2 regions of the Mesorhizobium sp. B2-3-2 genome follow, and region 2 is predicted to be linked to the other one. Evidence: riboswitches for the same ligand, from Rfam matches in the RefSeq annotation. Region 2 holds a riboswitch; the other holds the start of a gene.

Region 1 (3,393 bases), on a different contig from region 2:
GCCGGCGCCATTCGGCCCGACGAGGCCGACGCGGTCGCCGCGCTGGATGCGGGTCGAAAACCCCTTGACCACGGTGAGGTCGCCAAAGCTCTTCTCGATGTTCCTGGCCTCGATCACCAGCTTGCCGGATTCGGCGGCGTCGCTGGCCACCATCGTCGCCGTGCCTTCAGCGCCGCGATGGCCGCGAAAACGCTGGCGCATGGTCTGCAATTCGCCCAAACGGCGCATGTTGCGCTTGCGCCGCGCCGTCACGCCATAGCGCAGCCAGTGTTCCTCGCGCACGATCTGGCGGCCGAGCTTGTGCTGTTCGCGCTCTTCTTCCTCAAGCACCTGGTCGCGCCATTCCTCGAAATGGCCAAAGCCCTTATCCAGCCGGCGGGTCTGACCCCGGTCGAGCCACACGGTGGCGCGCGAGACGCGCTGGAGGAAACGGCGGTCGTGCGAGATGACGATGAGAGCCGAGGAGGTGCGGACGAGTTCTTCTTCCAGCCATTCGATCACCGACAGATCGAGATGGTTGGTCGGCTCATCAAGCAGCAGGATATCGGGCTCCGGCGCCATGACGCGCGCAAGGGCGGCGCGCCTGGCTTCGCCGCCAGACAGGTCGCCTGGCCGCTCCTCGCCCGAGAGGCCGAGATGCTCCATCAGGTAGCTGGCGCGATAAGGATCGTCGGCGGGACCGAGCCCGGCCTCGACATAGGCGCGCACGGTTGCAAAGCCGTCCATGTCGGGCATTTGCGGCAGATAGCGGACGGTCGCCGATGGCTGGCGGAACACCTCGCCGTCCTGCGGCTCGATCAGGCCGGCGGCGATCTTGAGCAGCGTCGACTTGCCGGACCCGTTGCGGCCGACCAGCGCGATCTTGTCGCCGGCCGACGCTGCCAAGTCGGCGCCGTCGAGCAGGGGCGTGCCGCCGAAGGTCAGTTTTATTCCGTCGAGATTGAGAAGAGGCGGCGCCATGTCAGCTTTCTGCCAAGGGATAGGGATGGGCGAGCAGCAGCGCGCGGCCCGCTCCCAGCGCGATCTCGAGCCTGCCCTTGACCTCGTTGGAGATGGTCAGCGACGAGCCGAACGCGACCTCGACGCAGTCAAGCGGCCATTTCGCGCCGGCGACGGTCAGCCCCGCAAGCTCCGAAAAACCCAGGATCGAGAACAGGGTGCCGTCGGCATAGTCGAAGCCGGCCGTGCCGTGCGCCATGGGCACGCCTTCCTGCGCGCCGCTGGTCAACAGCACCTTTGTCCCGGCCCCGGCCAGCCGCAGGGCGAGCGCCATGTGCAGGAAGGCATGGTCGGCGCGCTTGCCGCCGAAGGCGCCGGCAAGCACGAGGCTGGTCGCGCCGCGCTCCAGCGCCGCCGATACTGCGAGTTCGCCATCGGTGGCGTCCTTCTCCGCCGGGAAGGTCCGGCGCGCCACGGCGGCCAGTTCATCCGGCAGGTCGGCGGGCACGGAATCGAAATCGCCGACCCAAAGTTCCGGCACAAGGCCGAGCGTCCTCGCATGGCCGATGCCGGCATCGGCGGCGATGACGCGGGTTCCCTCGACTTGACGGTCGAGCCGTGGCGTGCGGATGAGATCGCCGCCAAGCAGGATGGTGAATGTGCTCATATCGTGTGGCCCTTACCAGCCCGGCAGCGGAAACGGAAGGCCGGCAAACTGCCACTTGCGCGGTTCACCGGCCGGGCCTATGTGTCGAAGCGCTCTAACGGGGTGCCGGACGCGATGTTTCGCGGACCGGCTGAGAGGCAGTCTCGCCAACCCGCTGAACCTGATCCGGTTTGTACCGGCGGAGGGATTAGACGTTTCGGACAGTCCGACGCCTCAATTCCTTTAACGCGAACGAAGGAGGCGCCGATGCGCACGCTTTTATCCGCCCTTGTCTCTGCAGTGGTCGTGGTTCTGTCCGGGCCAGCCTTGGCCAAGGACAAGCTCACCGTCTACACTTATGAGAGCTTCACCGCCGACTGGGGTCCCGGCCCGGTGGTGAAGAAGGAATTCGAGGCCGAATGCGGCTGCGATGTCGACTTCGTCTCGGTCGCCGACGGCGTCGCGCTGCTCAACCGCGTCAAGCTGGAAGGGGTCGCGACCAAGGCCGACATCGTGCTTGGCCTCGACACCAATCTCACCGCCGATGCCAAGGCCACCGGCCTGTTTGCGCCGCATGGCGCCGTGACCGGGCTCAATGTGCCGGGCGGCTGGAACGACGACATCTTTGTCCCGTATGACTATGGCTATTTCGCCGTCGTCTATGACACGCAGAAGCTGAAGACGCCGCCCAAGAGCCTGAAGGAATTGGTCGAGGGCAGCGCCGATGACAAGATCGTCATCCAGGATCCGCGCACCTCGACGCCGGGCCTCGGCCTGCTGTTGTGGGTGAAGTCGGTCTATGGCGACAAGGCGCCGGAGGCCTGGGCCAAGCTCAAGGCGAAGGTCTTGACCGTGACGCCGGGTTGGAGCGAGGCCTACGGCCTGTTCACCAAGGGCGAGGCGCCGATGGTGTTGTCCTACACGACCTCGCCCGCCTACCACATGGTTGCCGAGAACACCGAGCGCTACCAGGCCGCTTCCTTCGAGGAGGGCGAATATCCGCAGATCGAGGTCGCCGGCATCACCAGAACGGGCGCCAAAAATCCGCTGGCGGAAAAGTTCGTCGCCTTCATGACCGGGCCGAAATTCCAGGATGCCATCCCCGAGACCAACTGGATGTTCCCGGCCGGCAAGACTGACAAACCGCTTAATCCGGCCTTCGACAGACTGGTCAAGCCGACCAAGACCTTGCTGTTCAGCCCGCAGGAGGTCGCGGCCAACCGCAAGGCATGGGTGGATGAATGGCTTGCGGTGATGAGCAAGTAGTGTTTGCAGGCTAATCTCGTGAGATGACCGCCCTACGCGACGGAACGCGACGCATGTTAAAGGTCTTTCGTGCAACGCGCGTCTGATCCCCGCATCTCCGCCGGCATCCTCGCGCTTGCCGCCATCGCGCTTCTGACCGGCGGCGCGTTTGCCGGCCTCGTCTTCGAAGGCGCCCACGATGTCTCCGGCGCCTGGAGCGCCTTCGATCCCTATCTCCTGCGCGTCGTCCGTTTCACGCTCTGGCAAGCGATCCTTTCGACGCTGCTTTCGGTCATGCCCGCGCTGTTCGTGGCCCGCGCGCTGTCGCGGCATCCGCGCTTTCCCGGCCGCGGCTTCACGCTGCAGCTCTTCGCGCTACCATTGGCGCTGCCGGCGATCGTGGCGGCTCTCGGCATTCTGGCCCTCTACGGCCGTGCCGGCTATTTCGCCGGCTTCCTTGGTGCCGTCGGCGGTTACAATTGGCCGGGCATTTACGGCCTGTCCGGCATCCTCGTTGCTCATGTCTTCTTCAACCTGCCGCTGGCCACGCGGCTGTTCCTCGA
Region 2 (3,393 bases):
CGGCGTCTGCGCCATGTGGATCTCGGATATCGTATTCGAGGTCGTGGTGCGCAGGTTCAAGCCTGGGGAGTGACGCCGCGCGCCCGTGGTGATCGGCAGCAGGACGCGCCCGCCGACTGGACGAAGCCGACGACAATGCCCATCTATGGGAAATCCTGGAGCGGCTGTCATAGCGCCGGGCCTCCAGTTTTATCTTGCGCAAATCCGGACGGAAACGGCTACAACCTTTCCCGGAGTTGCTTTGGGGAGATTTGATATGGCGACTTCAAGCGAACGCGCAGTGCTTGCCGGCGGCTGTTTCTGGGGCATGCAGGATCTGATCCGACGCATCCCGGGCGTCCTGTCCACGCGCGTCGGCTACAGCGGTGGCGACGTGCCTGATGCCACCTACCGAAACCACGGCACCCATGCCGAAGCCATCGAGATCAATTTCGATCCCGCCAGGCTGAGCTACCGCACGCTGCTGGAGTTCTTCTTCCAGATCCATGACCCGACGACACGCAACCGCCAGGGCAACGATGTGGGGATGAGCTACCGTTCGGCGATCTATTACACCAGCGATGAGCAGAAGCGCGTCGCCGAAGACACCATCGCCGACGTCGACGCCTCGGGCCTGTGGCCCGGCAAGGTGGTTACCGAAGTGGCTCCGGCCGGCGCGTTCTGGGAAGCCGAACCCGAGCATCAGGACTATCTGGAGAAATACCCGAACGGCTACACCTGTCATTTCGTCAGGCCGGGCTGGAAGCTGCCGGTTCGCGAAAAGGCTGTTTCGTAGGCGCCCGGACCGAACAAAGCCCGGTTCCTGCCAGGCTCGGCCGATGGCGGGCTGCATTTTCAGGCGCCTGCCTGTTCGGCGAGGGTGAAACATCCAGAGACGGAGAGGCCACGGAACAGGCGTGCCGTGGCGTTCTCCGGCAGTTTCGGCGAATGGCTACTTGCCGCAATGCTTGTCATTGACGGTCGGCGAAGCCGTGCCCGGAGCGGTGTGGCTGGCATCCGGCTGAGCACCTTGTGGGCTGGCCGGACAGTTCCGGTCGGCGTTCGAATTCATGCCGTCGGGCATGACGGTCGTGCTGCCGGTCGTGCCAGGATCCACCGTGTTCGGCGATGCCGGCGTGTTCGGGTCGACCGTCACCGATTGGCCGCTGCCAGGCCCATTATCGCCGCCGTTTCCGCCAGTATTTTGCGCCATCGCCGAAGTGGCGAGACCAATTGTAAGAGCCGAAGCTGCGAGGATTTTCATGAACATGGTTTGTCTCCATTTCTGTGAAGTCTTCGCTCGTTTCTACGAAGTTCGTCGCGTTTGCGACTATAGGGACAACCACTCGTCGTGGCTAAGGTTCCGGACAAATTTCGCTCAAGACCGGGCCCGACGGAACCGCCCATAAATCAGGCTTGGCGCAATGCATTTCCGGCGATGGTCCTGAAAAAACAGCTTTCATAGCCGTCCGATTGGTGCTTTAACGCGCTCATCCACAGGGGTGCTCCGTACGGTCGGGGCTGAGACGAGGGCGGCAAGCCCACGGACCCTAAAAGCTGATCTGGGTAATACCAGCGGAGCGAGGCGGGCGATGTTTTCAGGCGCACAGATTTCCCTATATCCCATGGCCGACGATTTCGTCGGTGTTATCCTTGGTGCGCTCGGTGCGCTCGATCCCTATCGTGATCGACTGAGGATTGAGACCGACGATATCTCGACCCTGCTGGTCGGACCGCCCGAGGTGCTGTTTCCTGCCATGCGCGACCTGTTCGTGGCGGCAGCGCGCAGCGGCAAGCATTGCGTGCTTTCGGCCGCCGTCTCGCGCGGCTGCCCGGGCGAGCCGGACGATCCAATCTGTCGCTCCGACGCGTTTGGCGGACCTGCCGGGCCGCTCGGCCCGCGCAAGGAAGCCGCTATCACCGCCGTGCGCGGCGTGGCCGTCACCGGCCAGCCGGCGGCGGCGCAGTTCTCGCTCTATGTCATGGGCACCGACGACCACATGGACGAGATCTATGGCTGCATCGACGTCCTGAAGCAGTCGGGCGTATATGAGCGCTCCAAGCATTTCTGCACAAAGTTGCGCGGCGACGCAGGCGCCATTTTTACCGCTCTCAACGAGGCCTTTTGCCGCTTCGGGCCGGGTGCCGGCCACGTAACGCTCGACGTCACCGTCTCGGCCAACAGCCCCACCGCCGTCTGACGGCGCGCCCCGCGCCGTCCGCTCCGGGTACCTGTGTGTCCTCCCCGTCCGCCCCTTCGCGTCCGATCGTGGACCTCATCGCCAGAACCGCTCCGGCGATGCTTTCGGTGGGGCTACTGCTGGCCGCCTGGGAACTCTATGCACGCTTTGGTGGCGTCAAGCCGACAATCCTCCCGGCGCCATCGCGCGTCTTCGCTCAGGCAATGCTCAACCGGCAGGCGCTGGCCGATAACGCCGCGCCAACCCTACGTGCCACGCTCGCAGGCTTTGCCTGTTCGCTCAGCGGTGCCTTTGTGCTGTCGATATTGGTCGACTTCTCCCAGCCATTGCGGCGCGCCCTTTTTCCGGTCTTCGTGGTCAGCCAGACCTTGCCGCTGGTGGCGATTGCACCGCTGGTGGTGCTGTGGTTCGGCTTTGGGCTGATGCCCAAGGTCATGCTGGTGGCGCTGGTCACCTTCTTTCCGATGTTGGTGGCTTTGGCCGAAGGCTATGAGGCGACGGAGACTGAGATCGGCCAAATGCTGCGCGCCATGGGGGCAGGGCGCTGGCGTGTCTTCGTCCTGGCGCGGCTGCCATCGGCGTTGCCCTACTTCTTCGCTGGTGTCAGGATCTCCATCACCTATGCCGTCGTTGGCGCCATCTTCGCCGAATATGCGGGCGCGGCGAAGGGCCTCGGCATCTACATGCTCAACGCCAAGAACAACTTCCGCCCGGACCTGGTGCTGGCCGCCGTCGCCGTCAGCGCCGTGCTGACGCTCGTCCTGTTCGGGCTGACGGTGCTGGTCCAGCGCCTTGCCATGCCCTGGGAACGGGCCGCCGGCGGGCAGGCCCCAGGAAAGGGGCCGTGGCGATGAACCGGCTCGACTTGCGGCATGTGCGCAAGGCCTTCGAAGGGCTCGACGTGCTTGCCGACATTTCGCTCAGCGTCGGCACCGGCGAGTTCGTCTCCATTCTAGGCCCCTCCGGCGCCGGCAAGTCGACGCTGTTCCAGCTTCTGACCGGCGCGCTTCACGGCGAGGGCGAGATATTCTTCGACGGCAAGCCGCTCGATGACCATGGCCGGCATTTCGCTTTCATGCCGCAGCGAGACGCGTTGATGCCCTGGCGGCGCATTCTCGACAACGCCACGCTCGGGCTTGAGGTGCAAGGCGTCAGGCGCAAGGCTGCCCGCGCTCGCGTTGCGCCGCTGTTCGACGAATTCGGGCTTGCCGGT

What was found. A riboswitch is a leader RNA that binds a small molecule or an ion and turns the genes downstream of it on or off. The one in region 2 is predicted to bind thiamine pyrophosphate.
Region 1: another riboswitch for thiamine pyrophosphate. It lies ahead of thiB (thiamine ABC transporter substrate binding subunit); the one in region 2 lies ahead of FJ964_RS28140 (YkoF family thiamine/hydroxymethylpyrimidine-binding protein).

The regions. Positions count from the first base shown of each region.
Region 1 covers NZ_VFWA01000004.1:439,938-443,330, forward strand. Annotated here, with positions in the region: gene FJ964_RS13750 (ATP-binding cassette domain-containing protein) at 1-960, opposite strand, end outside; gene FJ964_RS13755 (thiamine diphosphokinase) at 962-1,606, opposite strand; TPP riboswitch at 1,695-1,810, shown strand; gene thiB (thiamine ABC transporter substrate binding subunit) at 1,853-2,851, shown strand; gene thiP (thiamine/thiamine pyrophosphate ABC transporter permease) at 2,921-3,393, shown strand, end outside.
Region 2 covers NZ_VFWA01000020.1:27,121-30,513, forward strand. Annotated here, with positions in the region: gene FJ964_RS28125 (hypothetical protein) at 1-73, shown strand, start outside; gene msrA (peptide-methionine (S)-S-oxide reductase MsrA) at 257-775, shown strand; gene FJ964_RS28135 (hypothetical protein) at 932-1,249, opposite strand; TPP riboswitch at 1,468-1,581, shown strand; gene FJ964_RS28140 (YkoF family thiamine/hydroxymethylpyrimidine-binding protein) at 1,572-2,180, shown strand; gene FJ964_RS28145 (ABC transporter permease) at 2,279-3,034, shown strand; gene FJ964_RS28150 (ABC transporter ATP-binding protein) at 3,031-3,393, shown strand, end outside.